2 regions of the Pseudomonas ogarae genome follow, and region 2 is predicted to be linked to the other one. Evidence: predicted binding sites of a transcription regulator. Region 2 holds the regulator's gene; the other holds the start of a gene.

The links. The regulator sigma-54, encoded in region 2, starts transcription at its own class of promoters, with help from an activator protein. The targets are predictions, from matches to a motif close to ANTGGCATNNANNTTGCTNT.
Region 1: the regulator sigma-54 is predicted to act here: its motif matches at 3,943-3,962, upstream of HU749_RS21135 (circularly permuted type 2 ATP-grasp protein).

The regions. Positions count from the first base shown of each region.
Region 1 is NZ_CP077086.1:4,837,839-4,845,569, reverse strand. It holds gene HU749_RS21165 (aminotransferase-like domain-containing protein) at 1-1,064, shown strand, start outside; gene HU749_RS21160 (translation initiation factor 2) at 1,150-1,626, shown strand; gene HU749_RS21155 (YkgJ family cysteine cluster protein) at 1,774-2,028, shown strand; gene HU749_RS21150 (START domain-containing protein) at 2,083-2,691, shown strand; gene HU749_RS21145 (hypothetical protein) at 2,834-3,070, shown strand; gene HU749_RS21140 (ribonuclease E inhibitor RraB) at 3,272-3,613, shown strand; gene HU749_RS21135 (circularly permuted type 2 ATP-grasp protein) at 3,994-5,403, shown strand; gene HU749_RS21130 (alpha-E domain-containing protein) at 5,413-6,363, shown strand; gene HU749_RS21125 (transglutaminase family protein) at 6,360-7,163, shown strand; gene HU749_RS21120 (c-type cytochrome) at 7,282-7,731, opposite strand, start outside.
Region 2 is NZ_CP077086.1:1,305,844-1,313,574, forward strand. It holds gene HU749_RS05505 (class II fumarate hydratase) at 1-545, shown strand, start outside; gene HU749_RS05510 (DUF2753 family protein) at 574-1,014, shown strand; gene HU749_RS05515 (superoxide dismutase) at 1,017-1,640, shown strand; gene HU749_RS05520 (ZIP family metal transporter) at 1,660-2,550, shown strand; gene HU749_RS05525 (HPr family phosphocarrier protein) at 2,639-2,914, opposite strand; gene rapZ (RNase adapter RapZ) at 2,930-3,787, opposite strand; gene ptsN (PTS IIA-like nitrogen regulatory protein PtsN) at 3,790-4,254, opposite strand; gene hpf (ribosome hibernation-promoting factor, HPF/YfiA family) at 4,267-4,575, opposite strand; gene HU749_RS05545 (RNA polymerase factor sigma-54) at 4,653-6,146, opposite strand; gene lptB (LPS export ABC transporter ATP-binding protein) at 6,311-7,036, opposite strand; gene lptA (lipopolysaccharide transport periplasmic protein LptA) at 7,036-7,584, opposite strand; gene lptC (LPS export ABC transporter periplasmic protein LptC) at 7,571-7,731, opposite strand, start outside.

The DNA of each region.
Region 1 (7,731 bases), 3.0 Mb from region 2:
TGCATCAGCAATTGGCCAAGGTCACGCGTTTCCACAGCCCGCGGGCGTTCAGTTACATGTTCAGCCCAGGCTTCGAGCCGTTGCGTCGCCAGGTGGCGATTCGCATGCGCGATGCCGGCGTCGTGGTGGACCCTTCCGAGGTGGTGATCACCCACGGCTGCGTCGATGCGCTGCAGATGTCCTTGCGGGTGCTGACGCGGCCGGGGGACTTGATCGCCGCCGAGTCGCCGACCTATTACGGCTTGCTGCAACTGGCGGATCTGTTGGGCCTCAAGGTCATCGAAATCCCCAGCGACCCGGTCACCGGCATGAGCCTGGAGGCCTTGCAGTTGGCGGCCAACCAATGGTCGATCAAGGCGTTGGTGCTGACCACGCGCCTGAGCAATCCTTTGGGCGGCACCATGCCTGAAGAGCGGCAAAAGCAACTGCTGCGCTTGGCGTCGGACTTCGACATCCAGATCGTCGAGGACGATATCTATGGCGAGTTGATGTTCGAACAGGGGCGCACCAAGGCCCTCAAGGCCTACGACCGGCTGGACCGGGTCATCTACTGTTCGAGTTTTTCCAAGACGTTGTCGCCGGGCGTGCGCATCGGCTGGATGATCGCGGGTAAATTCCAGCAGGAAATCCAGCGGCTCCAGACCTTCAGCACTCACTCCGCGTGCAGTGTCACGCAGATGGGCATCGCCGCGTACCTGGAAAACGGCGGCTATGACCGGCACTTGCGCTATATCCGCCAGGAGTACCGCAAGAACCTCAGCGCCTTTCAACTGGCGGTGCAGCAGTACTTCCCCGAAGGCACGCAGATGAGCCGTCCCACTGGAGGCTTCATCCTGTGGGTCAGCCTGCCGGGGCGGGTCAATACCCAGGAGTTGCATGTGCGGGCGTTGCAACAAGGCATCAGCATCGCGCCAGGGCTGATTTTCAGTAACACCGAGCAGTTCAACCACTGCATTCGCTTGAACTGTGGCACTCCCTGGAACCGTGAGGCAGAACGGGCCTTGATGACACTGGGGATGCTGGCCACTCAATTGTGCCAAGAGACGGCCAACGGATTTCTTTAGGCGTCAGTGGCTTAGCTCGATGTGCTTGTCAGCGCCTCATTATCAGGCGAGCATGGGGGTCCCTGTCGTCAGTACCGTTGTGTCTATGAAAGCCATTTTTCCTGCTGCCTGGGTTTTGATCGGCCTGTTGAGCGCCTTCCACATGGGAGGCGTCGTCGCGGCAACTCCAGCGCAGGAAAAACCGGCCGCCAGTGCCACGAAAGATACGCCGAAAAAAACGGCAGTGACCAAGAAGCCTTCCACTAAAAAGGCAGCTCCCGCGAAGAAAAAGCGCGCGCCCATCGCTTCCAAGAGCAAATCCGCCCGCGAGGTCGCCAAGACCCCATTGCCGCCGGCCAAGCTCGATCTGAGCCTGCCTCGTGACATGGTCGAGGAACTGCAACCACCGGGTAAGGTGGTGCAGTCCAAGCGTGAGCAGCTCTTGCCGTCGATGTTCGGCGAGAAACCCGGGCCGTTTCAGCTCAATGGCCGTTTGTTGAGCAATGAAATGCAGCTGCCACTGCGCAACCAGGAGCGCAATGAGGTGGAAGGTGCGGCGCTGGACTTCGAATTCAAGCAATGAGCCTTCGACAGGCCTGCAGTTCGTCGCTGACCATTCGGTCATCCCGCCATGGGCAAAAAAACACGCAGACGGTAATTTAAAACGAGTGTTTTAGCCGGTACTCTGTGTTCTGTTACTAACCATTACTGTCGTGAGGATGTCGCCGTCATGAAATGCCGTGAAGGCTGTGGCGCCTGTTGCATCGCCCCTTCCATCAGCTCATCGATCCCTGGCATGCCCCAAGGCAAACCGGCGGGAGAACGTTGCGCGCAATTGTCAGTCGATAACCTGTGCCGGATCTTCGGCCAGCCGGAACGTCCGGCAGTGTGCTCGGCGTTCGACGCCGACATCGAGGTGTGCGGCAGCAGCAGTGAAGAGGCCATCCGACTGATCGGTTGGTGGGAGCAAGTCACGGCAGCGTAATGAGTCAATGAACGGATCCTAACTGAACGAACTTGGACAATAAGGAAAAGAACTATGGGTTCGCTGCATCGTATGGCTGTGTTGTGTGGGTTGACTGTATTGCTGGCAACGGCCACCGCTCAGGCAGAGGATTGGCAGGTTGCCAAGGAGAAGGACGGTATCAAGGTTTCCCTCAGTGAAGTGGCGGGCTCCAAGTACAAGGCCTATCGCGGCGTGACGGTGATGAAAACCACCATGGCCAAGCTGCGGGCCCTGCAGGAAGACGTTCCCGGCGCTTGCGCCTGGATTCATGAATGCAAGAGCCAGAAACTGCTCAAGCACGAAGGCAATCAAAGTTGGACCTACACCCAGTTCAACACGCCATGGCCGGTGACGGCCCGAGACTCGGTGCTGCAAGTCACCACCGAGGAGGGCGCCGATGGCAGCCTGACCCGCAAGCTCAAGGGCGTGCCGAAATACCTGCCTGAAGAGCAAGGTTTCGTGCGAGTGACCCAGGTTGAAGGCTTCTGGACGTTCACGCCAAAGGGCGCTGACCAGATCGAAGTGACCTACCAGGTCCACACCGAGCCAGGGGGTGACGTACCGTCCTGGCTGGCGAACAAGTTTGTGGTGGATGCGCCGTTCAACACCTTGAAAGCCCTGAAGGAACGCGCCGAAAACTGATCGGCCACGGCTGTACACCAGGAGACCGCCCCAGAGGCGGTCTTTTCATGTGTGCCGTCCAGGCCGCCCAGTGGAACGATTGTCCGGCCCCCAATGTCGAGATAAAGGTAAGCCAGGCCCTGAATTGATCAAGGAGACACCGATGCAAAAGTGGGAAATCACTTTCATTGACGATCACGGTGAAACCACCGTCGAGCAGTTCGACCATGACCAGAAGCCCACCATGGAGCAGGCCGCCCAATTGATTCGCGAAAGATTGCTTCCAGTGCTCAAGCGACTGGACCTCAACGACTTGGAAAACCGCACCGAAGACCCGACAGTCAAGAATCTCAAGTCGCAAAACAGCATCGAAATTCTCAGCATTACACCGATTTCATGAAACGGTGCCTGGTCTCGCTTGGCAGTGGCCACCACTTACGGCTACTCTGCAATTGAGATCAGCGAAAGGATCGCCAAGGTCCGGTCTTGTCAGCTACATGCTTGTGTCCCGACGGCCATTTGATGCCGTACCGCTTGCAGCCTGAGGGCTTCACGCACGGGAAGACGGAAAGTCTATCCATTGGTTTCAGGAGGACGTTTCATGAGCACAGCCTATCAAGAAGACATCAGCACCAGCGTATTGCGCCGCATGAAAGAAGGCGGTTTCGATTTTTCCCGATTCCATCCCATTGAGTTCTACGCCATTTTCCCGGACGAGGAGCGGGCGCGCAGGGCGGCAGGTCATTTTCGGGGAGAGTCGCTGAACGCGCAGATCAGTGCACGGGACGACGGGGCTTGGTCATTGGAACTGAGCCGGGTGATGTACGCCACTTACGATGACATAGGAGACTTCGAGCAAGACTTTGAGGCAGTCGTCGAACCCTTGGGTGGTGTGATCGAGGGCTGGGGCGTCAAGCAAGAGATCCGGCGCCTGCAGGCCTGACAGTTACTCACCGCAACCACAGCAACGGCTGACCTTTGTGTCGGCCGTTTTCATGTCTGTGAACTACCCGAGCATTGAACATTACTGTGGGATTTGTGGCGGACGCCGAATAGGTGAGCATGTCCCCCGCCAACACCACAACCGCCAGGTTTTGTACCTAACTGTATCCAGATCAAGCCGCGTCGTTTTTCCATGGCTATGCTCAGGAGAGCGACGCCCCTGCGTCGCAATGGAGCGGGGGGCAGCGGGGTGGGGGTATTTGCTGCACTAGAAAAGTGCACGGCCTGTCAGAGGAGAATCCAACCCGTTGATCATAAAGCGTTTATGCCGATGGCACGGGGCTTGCGAAGCCTTGCTGCCAGGGTGACAAGGAGTACGGCATGATCCGCAGCGGTTTTGATGAAATGTACGATGCCAACGGCCAGGTCCGTCCGCATTACCAGGCGTTTGCCCGCTGGCTGGCTGAAACGCCTGACGAGCTGCTGGCGCAACGCAGGCGCGAAGCCGACCTGTTGTTTCATCGTGCTGGCATTACGTTCACGCTCTACGGCGACGAGCAGGGGACCGAGCGCCTGATCCCTTTCGACACGATCCCGCGCAGCATCCCGGCCAGTGAATGGCGGGTGGTCGAACGTGGCTGCATCCAGCGGGTCAAGGCGCTGAACATGTTCCTGGCCGACCTCTACCACGAGCAACGGATCATCCGCGCCGGCATCATTCCCGCCGAGCAGGTGCTGGCCAACGAGCAATACCAACTAGCGATGCAGGGGCTGGACCTGCACCGTGACATTTACGCGCACATTTGTGGTGTCGATCTGGTGCGCGACGGTGACGGCACGTACTACGTGCTCGAAGACAATCTTCGTACGCCCAGCGGCGTCAGCTACATGCTCGAAGACCGCAAGATGATGATGCGCCTGTTCCCTGAACTGTTCGCCGCCCAGCGCATCGCCCCCATCGACCATTATCCGAACCTGCTGCTCGACACCCTGAAAAGCTCCAGCCCGCTGGACGATCCCAGTGTCGTGGTGCTCACGCCGGGGCGTTTCAACAGCGCGTTCTTCGAGCACGCGTTCCTGGCCCGGGAGATGGGTGTGGAGTTGGTGGAAGGCGCCGACCTGTTCGTACGCGATGACAAAGTGTTCATGCGCACCACCGACGGCCCGAAATCGGTGGATGTGATCTACCGTCGCCTCGACGACGCGTTCCTCGATCCACTGGCCTTCAACCCGGATTCGATGCTCGGCGTACCAGGCCTGTTGTCGTCCTACCGGTCCGGCAACGTGGTGCTGGCCAATGCCATCGGCACGGGCGTGGCGGACGACAAATCGGTGTACCCGTTCGTCACCGACATGATCCGTTTTTACCTGGACGAAGAGCCGATCCTGAAGAACGTTCCTACATGGCAATGCCGTAATCCCGCTGAGCTTTCCCACGTGCTGGCGAATCTTCCCGATCTGGTGGTCAAGGAAACCCAGGGCTCCGGCGGTTATGGAATGCTGGTGGGGCCGGCCGCGACGACAGCGCAGATCGATGCCTTTCGCGAGCGGATCAAGGCCAAGCCGCACGCCTACATCGCCCAGCCGACGCTGTCGCTCTCGACCTGCCCGACCTTTGTCGAAAACGGCATCGCCCCGCGCCACATCGATTTGCGGCCGTTTGTGCTGTCGGGGCGCGAGACCCGCGTGGTGCCTGGCGGGCTGACACGGGTGGCGCTGCGCGAAGGCTCCCTGGTGGTGAATTCATCCCAGGGCGGTGGGACCAAGGACACTTGGGTGGTCGAGGATTGAGGAGCTGCCATGCTGAGTAGAACCGCCTCGGACCTGTACTGGATGTCGCGCTACCTGGAGCGTGCGGAAAACCTCGCACGGATGCTCGATGTCAGCTATTCGCTGTCGCTGATGCCCCAGGACGGGCGTGGCGATGGCCTGCACGAGTTGGCCATGCCATTGCTGATCACCGGCACGCTGGATGATTACCGGGAGCGACACGGCGAGCTGCACGCCGAGCGCCTGCTGCATTTCTTTGCCCTGGAAGCGGCCAACCCGGCCAGCATCTACAGTTGTCTCGGCGCCGCGCGAGCCAGTGCCCATGCGGTACGTGGGCGTATCACCGCCGACATGTGGGAAAACATCAACGCCACCTGGCTGGAAATTCGTGGGATCGCCGAGCAAGGCTTGAATCGCTACGGCATGAGCCGTTTCTGCGAGTGGATCAAGGAGCGATCCCACCTGTTTCGTGGTGCAACCTACGGCACCATCATGCGCAACGATGCGTTCCGCTTCATTCGCCTGGGGACCTTCATCGAAAGGGCCGACAACACCCTGCGCTTGCTCGACGCCCGCTACGAAATGGCCGGCGACCAGGCCGAAACGGTCAGCGATGGCACGGCCCACGCGTATTACCAATGGAGCGCCTTGTTGCGGGCCTTGTCGTCCTTCGAAGCCTATACCGAGATCTACCGTGACGCCCCGGGCGCTCGCCATGTGGCTGAGTTGCTGCTGTTGCGCGCCGACGTACCGCGTTCGCTGCGCGCCTGTACCGAAGAAATCAACCAGATCCTCGCGAGCCTGCCAGGCACCAACGGCCGGCAGGCACAACGGCTGGCGGCGGAAATGGACGCACGCCTGCGCTACACCGGCATCAACGAAATCCTCGACGGGGGCCTGCATGCCTGGCTCACCGAATTCATCCCACTGGTCCGTGAACTGGGCAATGCCATTCACAGTTCCTACCTGGAGGTCATATGAGACTCTCGATCAGCCACGAAACGGCCTACCACTATGAAGATCAGGTGCGCGCCAGCATCCAGTACCTGCGCCTGACGCCCCACGACAGCGAACGTCAGCATGTGCTGAGCTGGCAACTGGATCTGCCCCGGCCGGTGCGGGCGCAGTTGGACCCGTTCGGCAACATCCTTCACGTACTGACCCTGGACGAACCCCACGAAACGGTCATCATCGGCGCCCGCGGACAGGTGGACATCGATCCGTCGCGTGAAGCCGAGCACGAGAGTCAGTCAGCGCTGCCGTTCCTGCGCTTCACCCGGCTGACCGAGGCGGACGAGGCCCTTCGAGCCTTCGCTGCGCAGCAGTGCCAGCAGCGTCGCGATCGCACGGCGCTGATCGACCTGATGCATGGGCTGAACCAGCACATGATCTACACCCCTGGCACCACTGAAGTGGAGACCAGTGCGGCCCAGGCTTTTGCCGGTCGTAGCGGGGTGTGCCAGGATCACACCCACGCCTTCCTGGCCTGCGCCCGTAGCCTGGGGGTGCCGGCGCGGTATGTGTCGGGGTATCTGTTCAGCGAAGAGAGCGAACACCTGGCAAGCCATGCCTGGGCAGAAGCCTGGCTTGACGACGCCTGGTACAGTTTCGACGTGACCAACCAATTGGCCCGTCCGGAGCGCCACCTGAAGCTGGCCGTAGGCCTGGATTACCTGGACGCCTGCCCGGTGCGTGGCATGCGGCGTGGCGGCGGTTGTGAGCAGATGCATGCCAAGCTGGTCGTGCCACCGGCGCCGGTGATCACGGTGCAACAACAATAGCTCTCCAACGAGGGAGCTTTTGTGGCGAGGGCGCTTGCTCCCGCTCGAGTGCGAAGCGTTCGCAAGCTTTTTAAGGGGCTGCTGCGCAGCAAGCTCCCTTGCCACAAAAAAACCAATCTCACGGGGCCAATGGCTGCTTGCGTCCCGCCATATGCTTCAAATAACCCACCAGCAAATCCAGCTCCGAATCCGGCAGCACCGCAGCCGAGAATCCGGGCATCTTGCCCTGGGGCCAGCGACGCAGCGCTTGCGGGTCGCGAATGTAGCGCTTGAGGAAGTCCCCGGAGAAGTATTCGGTCGGGTTGAAAGGGATGTTCAGGTCAGGGCCGAACTGTGCATCGCCTGCGCCATTGAGCCGATGGCACGCCAGGCAATTTTTCTGGAACAGTTCGAAACCTATATTGATCGGGTCGTCCTTGGCCAGGTTGGGCGCCGGCAGCAGGGCCGGGAAGCGTTCGGCCACGGCCGACAGGCGCTTGATGGTCGCCACCGCGTAGGGCCATTGCTCCGGGCTGATGTGGCCAGCCTGCGGATCGGTCCAGACCAGGTAGAAAGGCCCGGCACTGTG
Region 2 (7,731 bases):
CTGCCGTGTCGCTGATGAAAATCGCCAACGACCTGCGCTGGATGAATTCCGGGCCGCTGGCAGGCCTAGGCGAGATCGAGCTCGAAGGCTTGCAACCGGGCTCCTCGATCATGCCCGGCAAGGTCAACCCGGTCATACCTGAAGCCACCGCGATGGTGGCGGCCCAGGTGATCGGCAACGACACGGTGATCACGCTCGCCGGTCAATCGGGCAACTTCGAGTTGAACGTGATGCTGCCAATCATCGCTCAGAACCTGCTGAGCAGCATCACCTTGATGTCCACCGCCAGCCGCTTGCTGGCGGACAAGGCCATTGCCACGTTCAAGGTCAACGAGGCCCGGCTCAAGGAAGCGTTGTCGCGCAACCCGATCCTGGTGACCGCGCTGAATCCGATCATCGGTTACCAGAAGGCCGCTGAAATCGCCAAGAAAGCTTACCAGCAAGGTCGGCCGGTCATCGATGTCGCCCTGGAGCACACCGACCTGACACGCAGCGAACTCGAAGTCCTGCTGGACCCGGAGAAGCTCACCGCCGGCGGCGTGTAAACCCCGACACCTGTGTGGAGGACTCATCATGGAACACTGGAAACGTACGATCGAACGGGCCAATCGCTGTTTCATGCTGGGCGAGCTGGTAGACGCCCGCGAAGCCTATCTGCAAGCCCTGGCGCTGGCCCAGGTGTTGTTCGAGCGCTGGGCGGATGCCGACGAAGCCGTGGCCGCGTGCGTCGTCTCCCATCACAACCTGGCGGACCTGCACTTGCGCCTGAACCAGCCGGAGGAGAGCGCCGAATACCTGTGCGCGATCCACCAACGGTTGTTGCAGACGATCCAGGACGAGCGGCTGGCGCCGGCCCTGCGCACCGCCGCGCTGCGCCAGAGCCACAAGACCTATGTCGAACTGCTGAATTTCATCAGTGAGCACGGTGAATACCCACGCACCCAGCGCTTGCTGCACTGCAACGCTGCTGCGCCCCGGCAGCGCAATGCCCCCCTTCATCATGGAGTCCATTGAACATGGCTTTTACCTTGCCTGCATTGCCCTACGCCTACGACGCCCTGGAGCCGCACATCGATGCGCAAACCATGGAGATCCACTACACCAAGCATCACCAGACTTACATCAATAACCTCAACGCGGCGGTGGACGGCACCGAATATGCCGGTTGGCCCATCGAAAAACTGGTGTCCAGCGTGGAGCAGTTGCCGCCAAGCCTGCAGGCCGCAGTGATCAACCAGGGCGGTGGCCATGCCAACCATTCGTTGTTCTGGGAAGTGATGACGCCCCGGGGCAGCGGCCAACCCGAGGGTGATCTGGCGGCGGCGATCGAAGCACAACTGGGCGGTATCGAGGGTTTCAAGGAAGCCTTCACCAAAGCAGCGCTGACCCGTTTCGGTAGCGGCTGGGCCTGGTTGAGCGTCACCCCGCAAAAGACCCTGGTGGTGGAAAGCAGTGGCAACCAGGACAGCCCGCTGATGAAGGGCAATACGCCGATTCTTGGCCTGGACGTCTGGGAGCACGCCTATTACCTGCGCTACCAGAACCGTCGTCCGGAATACATCAGCGCCTTCTACAACGTGATCAACTGGCCTGAGGTCGCCCGACGCTACCAGGCTGCGCTGGCTTCGAGTCCTTCATGAAAACAACCCAAGGCTGACTATGGATACTCAAACACTGGCGATTGGAAGCGGACGGATGTTCCGCTACGCCTTGGGATCGTTGTTGCTGTTGGCCGGGATGACGTTGTTGGCGGCGCAGGGCCTGGCATGGCTGGACCTGGAGCCCAGGCTGCTGCGTGCGCTTGAGGGCGGCGGGCTCTGCGCCTTGGGCACCGCGCTGGGAGCCGTGCCGGTGTTGGTCATTCGGCGCATGCCCCAGGCCGTCAGCGATTCGCTGCTGGGTTTTGGTGCCGGGGTGATGCTCGCGGCCACGGCGTTCTCGCTGATCGTGCCGGGCATCGTCGCGGCCGAGCAGTTGGGGTTAACGCCGTGGGCGGCCAGTGGCCTCATCTGTTTTGGCATTATGTCAGGGGCGTTCGGGCTGTACCTGGTGGACCGCAAGGTCTCGGCCAGCCCCGAAAGGCTGGTCGCGGCGCCAGGACGTCCGATCATTGCGCCGCGGATCTGGCTGTTCGTGTTTGCCATCATCGCCCACAACATTCCCGAAGGCATGGCGGTGGGCGTGTCGGCGGGTGGTGGCATGCCGGATGCCGACAGCCTGGCGATGGGCATCGCCTTGCAGGATGTACCCGAAGGACTGGTAATCGCGTTGGTGCTGGCTGCGGCGGGAATGTCTCGGGTCAAGGCGTTCCTGATTGGCGCGGCATCAGGATTGGTCGAGCCGGTGTTCGCGCTGCTGTGCGCCTGGCTGGTGAGCCTTGCCGAGATGCTATTACCCCTGGGGCTCGCGTTGGCGGCCGGGGCGATGCTGCTGGTGGTGACTCACGAGGTCATTCCGGAATCCCGTCGCAATGGTCACGAGAAACTGGCGAGCCTGGGGCTGTTGCTGGGATTTTGTTTGATGATGGTGCTGGATACGGCGTTGGCGTGACAAGTGGCTGATCTGTGGTGATGTGATTTATCTGTGGTGAGGGGATAAATCCCCTCGCCACAAAAAATCCGCCTTGGGACTTGGTTAGTTACTCGCCTTCGTCGAAGTATCTGTTGATCAGGTCAACCAAGGCATCCATCGCTTCCTGCGCCTGATCACCTTCGGTGTGCAGGTGGATCCTGGTGCCCTTGCCGGCGGCGAGCATCATCATCGCCATGATGCTTTTACCGTCGACCGTAGACTCTGGCGTGCGACCGACCCTGATGGTGGTGTCCTTGAACTGGCCCGCGACGCCGACGAACTTGGCCGACGCTCGGGCATGCAAGCCCAGCTTGTTGATGATTTCAATTTCCTGAGCAGGCATCGCGATGTGAATCCTTTAGCTGAGGTCGCGGTGGCGAACCTGGACGTTCTTCAGGGACTGTTGCAGGAGCTGACCCAGGCGTTCGGTCAGGTAGACGGAGCGGTGATGGCCACCAGTGCAACCAATGGCGATCGTGACATAGGCGCGGTTGCTCGCGGCAAAGCGGGGCAGCCATTTGAGCAGGTAGCTGGAGATGTCCTGATACATTTCCTCGACATCCGGCTGTGCGGCCAGGTAGTCGATCACTGGTTGGTCGAGCCCGGACTGCTCGCGCAATTCCGGTTTCCAATAGGGATTGGGCAGGCAGCGCACATCGAACACCAGGTCGGCGTCTACTGGCATGCCACGTTTGAAACCGAACGACTCCACCAGGAACGCCGTGCCCGGCTCGGGTTGGTTGAGCAGGCGCAGCTTGATCGTGTCGCGCAACTGATACAGGTTCAGGTGCGTGGTGTTGACCTTAAGGTCCGCCAGGTCGGCGATCGGACCCAGTAGCTGGCTTTCGTCCTCGATGGCTTCGGCCAGGGAACGGTTGGCATTGCTCAGCGGGTGGCGCCGGCGGGTTTCGGAAAAACGCTTGAGCAGTGTTTCTTCATCGGCATCCAGGTACAGCACATCGCACTGGATATGCCGGCTGCGCACTTCCTCGAGCAGTTCAGGAAAGCGCGACAGGTGGCTTGGCAGGTTACGTGCGTCGATGGACACCGCTACCAGCGGTTGTGCCAGCTCGGTGTGGATCAGGGCGCGCTCGGCCAGTTCCGGCAGCAGGCCGGCGGGCAGGTTGTCGATGCAATAGTAGCCGCTGTCCTCAAGCACGTTGAGGGCTGTGCTTTTACCGGAGCCGGAGCGGCCACTGACAATGATCATGCGCATTTTTAATGACCGTTCTGCTCGTCCAGGACAACCTGGTACAACGCTTCGTTGCTCGGTGCGCTGCGCAGTTTTTCGCGCACTTCCTTGCGGTCCAGCATGCTGGCAATCTGGCGCAGCAGCTCGAGGTGCGCATCGGTCGCCGCTTCCGGTACCAGCAATACAAACAGCAGGTCGACCGGGGCGCCGTCGATGGCGTCGAAATCTATGGCGGTTTCAAGGTGCAACAGCGCGCTGATCGGCGCGGCACAACCCTTGAGACGGCAGTGAGGAATGGCGATGCCGTTGCCAAAACCGGTGGAACCGAGTTTTTCACGGGCAACCAGGGCCTCGAAGACGTCCTGCATTTCCAGATCCGGCACTTCGCGGTGGATCAGGTTGGCAATTTGTTCGAGGGCTTTCTTTTTACTGCCGCCCGGCGCGTTCACTTGGGAACGGCCGGGGGTCAGGATGGTTTCTAGTCGGATCATGGATTAGGGGGGTTAACGACCGGTCGCGCCCTGGAGGAGGCTCTGGGTCTTTTCCTTATGCTTTTTGAGTTGGCGATCCAGCTTGTCGGTCAGCAGGTCAATCGCGGCATACATGTCTGTGTGCTCTGCGTTGGCAACCACTTCTCCGCCGGGGATATGCAGCGTGGCTTCGATTTTCTGCAGCAGTTTCTCGACGTTCATCGTGACTTGCACGTTGGTGATCTTGTCGAAATGCCTCTCCAATCGGTCGAGTTTTTCGCCGATGTAGGTGCGCAGGGGTTCGGTCACTTCCAGTTGGTGTCCACTGATGTTGACTTGCATACAGCTTCTCCTTCGTTGCCAGTGCATAAAGCGGCAGGCAGAAATGCCTGCCACTGGAACGCTGTGGCGTGGCCTTGTTACATCAACCGCTTGCGTTCGCTCGAAGGCGCGATCCCGAGGGATTCGCGGTACTTGGCGACGGTACGGCGGGCCACCTGAATGCCTTGTGCCTCCAGTAAACCAGCGATCTTGCTGTCACTCAACGGCTTTTTCTGATTTTCCGCGGCCACCAGTTTTTTGATGATCGCGCGGATGGCCGTGGACGAGCATTCGCCGCCTTCGGAGGTGCTGACATGGCTGGAGAAAAAGTATTTCAATTCATAGATGCCCCGGGGGGTATGCATGAATTTTTGGGTGGTTACCCGGGAAATCGTCGACTCGTGCATGCCCACTGCCTCGGCAATGTCATGCAGGACCAACGGTTTCATCGCCTCATCGCCGTACTCCAGGAAGCCGCGCTGATGCTCGACGATCTGGGTGGCCACTTTCATCAGGGTTTCGTTGCGGCTTTGCAGGCTCTTGATGAACCAGCGCGCTTCCTGCAACTGGTTGCGCATGAAGGTGTTGTCGGCGCTGGTGTCGGCGCGCTTGACGAAGCCGGCGTACTGGGCGTTGACGCGCAGCTTGGGCACTGACTCCTGGTTGAGCTCCACCAGCCAGCGATCATTGTGCTTGCGCACGATCACGTCGGGGACCACATATTCGGGCTCGGTGGATTCGATCTGCGAGCCGGGGCGCGGGTTGAGGCTCTGCACCAGTTCGATGACCTGGCGCAGCTCATCTTCCTTGAGCTTCATGCGACGCATCAGTTGGCTGTAGTCGCGGCCGCCCAACAGGTCGATGTAATCGGTGACCAGCCGCTTGGCTTCGGCCAGCCATGGTGTCTTGGCGGACAACTGGCGCAGTTGCAGCAACAGGCACTCACCCAGGTTGCGGGCGCCGATGCCGGCCGGCTCGAACTGCTGGATGCGATGGAGGACGGCTTCGATCTCGTCCAGCTCGATGTCGAGCTCGGGGTCGAATGCTTCGAGGATTTCGTCGAGGGTCTCGTCCAGGTAGCCCTGGTTGTTGATGCAATCGATCAGGGTTACGGCGATCAGGCGATCGGTGTCGGACATCGGCGCCAGGTTCAGCTGCCACAGCAGGTGGCTTTGCAGGCTTTCGCCGGCAGAGGTGCGGGTGGTGAAGTCCCACTCGTCGTCATCGCTGCTCGGCAGGTTGCTGGCGCTGGTCTGGTAGACGTCTTCCCAGGCCGTGTCCACGGGCAACTCGTTGGGGATGCGTTCGTTCCATTCGCCATCCTCGAGGTTATCCACCGTCGGGGCGGCTTCCTGGTAGGACGGTTCCGGGATTTCGGTGTTGGTCTTCTGCTCGACGTTGTCGGCCAGCGGATCGGCGTTATCGAAGTCGTCGCCTTCTTCCTGGCGTTCGAGCATCGGATTGGACTCCAGGGCCTCCTGGATTTCCTGTTGCAGGTCCAGGGTCGACAATTGGAGCAGGCGGATGGCCTGTTGCAGCTGCGGTGTCATCGTCAGCTGCTGGCCCATTCTCAAGACTAGCGATGGTTTCATGGCAGGGGCTTAACACCTTATTCGCCGGCGCACATGCGCCATCCACTACAGGGCGCCGAAGCGCCAAACTTAAGCAAATTATATGCCTGAAACTGAAGTGTTTGCCTAGAGCGTCGCCATAATAAAATTAAACGACGCTCGGGCAAGTCGCCAGACACTTGTCCTTACAGGCGGAACTCATGGCCCAGATACACTTCCTTGACCAGGTCATTGGCCAGGATAGCTGCGGAGTCGCCTTCGGCGATCAACTGGCCGTCATTGACAATGTAGGCGGTTTCGCAGATGTCCAGCGTCTCGCGCACGTTGTGGTCGGTGATCAGCACGCCGATCCCCTTGGCCTTGAGGTGATGAATGATCTGCTTGATGTCGCCCACCGAGATGGGGTCCACGCCAGCGAACGGTTCGTCGAGCAGGATGAACTTCGGTGCGGTGGCCAGGGCGCGGGCGATTTCCACGCGGCGCCGCTCGCCACCGGACAGGCTCATGCCCAGGTTGTCGCGAATGTGGCTGATGTGGAATTCCTGCAGCAGGCTTTCCAGCTCCTGGCGACGACCGGCCTTGTCGAGTTCCTTGCGGGTCTCGAGGATGGCCATGATGTTGTCGGCAACCGACAGTTTGCGGAAGATCGACGCTTCTTGCGGCAAATAGCCGATACCGGCCTTCGCCCGGCCGTGCATCGGCTGGTGGCTGACATCCAGGTCGTCGATCAGCACGCGACCCTGATCGGCCTGGACCAGGCCGACGATCATGTAGAAGCAAGTGGTCTTGCCCGCGCCGTTGGGGCCGAGCAGGCCGACGATCTGGCCGCTGTCGATGGACAGGCTGACATCACGCACGACTTGACGGCTCTTGTAGCTCTTGGCCAGGTGCTGAGCTTTCAGAGTTGCCATTACTGGGCCTTCTGCTCGTCGGTTTTCTTTTTCGGTTGGATCACCATGTCGATCCGCGGACGCGACTCGGTCACCTTGCTACCGGTGGCGCGACCGGCGCTGGCGAGCTTCTTGTTGGTGTCGTAGACGATTTTCTCGCCTTGGGTCACGTTGTTGTCCTTGTCGACGACCTTGGCGCGGTCGATCAGGACGACACGATCCTGTGAGGCGTGATACTGGATGGTGACCCCGTAGCCCTGCACAGGCTTGGTATCGCCTGCGGTTTGCATCTGCTCGAAATAGGCCAGGTTGCCCACGGAGGTCACTACGTCGATGTCGCCGGACGGGGTGCGGGTGATGGTCACGGTATTGCCGGTGACCTTCATCGAGCCCTGGGTGATGATTACGTCGCCCTTATAGGTGGCGACGCCATTCTTGTCATCGAGCTGGGCGTCGTCGGCCTGGATGCGGATAGGCTGGTCGCGGTCGGTGGGAAGAGCCCAGGCGCTCGCGCTTCCCAGTGCTGCGCCCAGACTGAGCAAAATAGGGAGGGTTTTAGCGAGCTTCATACTGTCCTCTTACGTTCGATAGCAGGTGTATCCTGCTTTCCTTCAAATACGCTTTCATTCCCGTGCCGGTCGATACACCCCCGGCGCCGTCGATTCTAACGGGTTGCTCGGTCTGCGCATATTCTTGCTGTGGGAACACGGTCATGC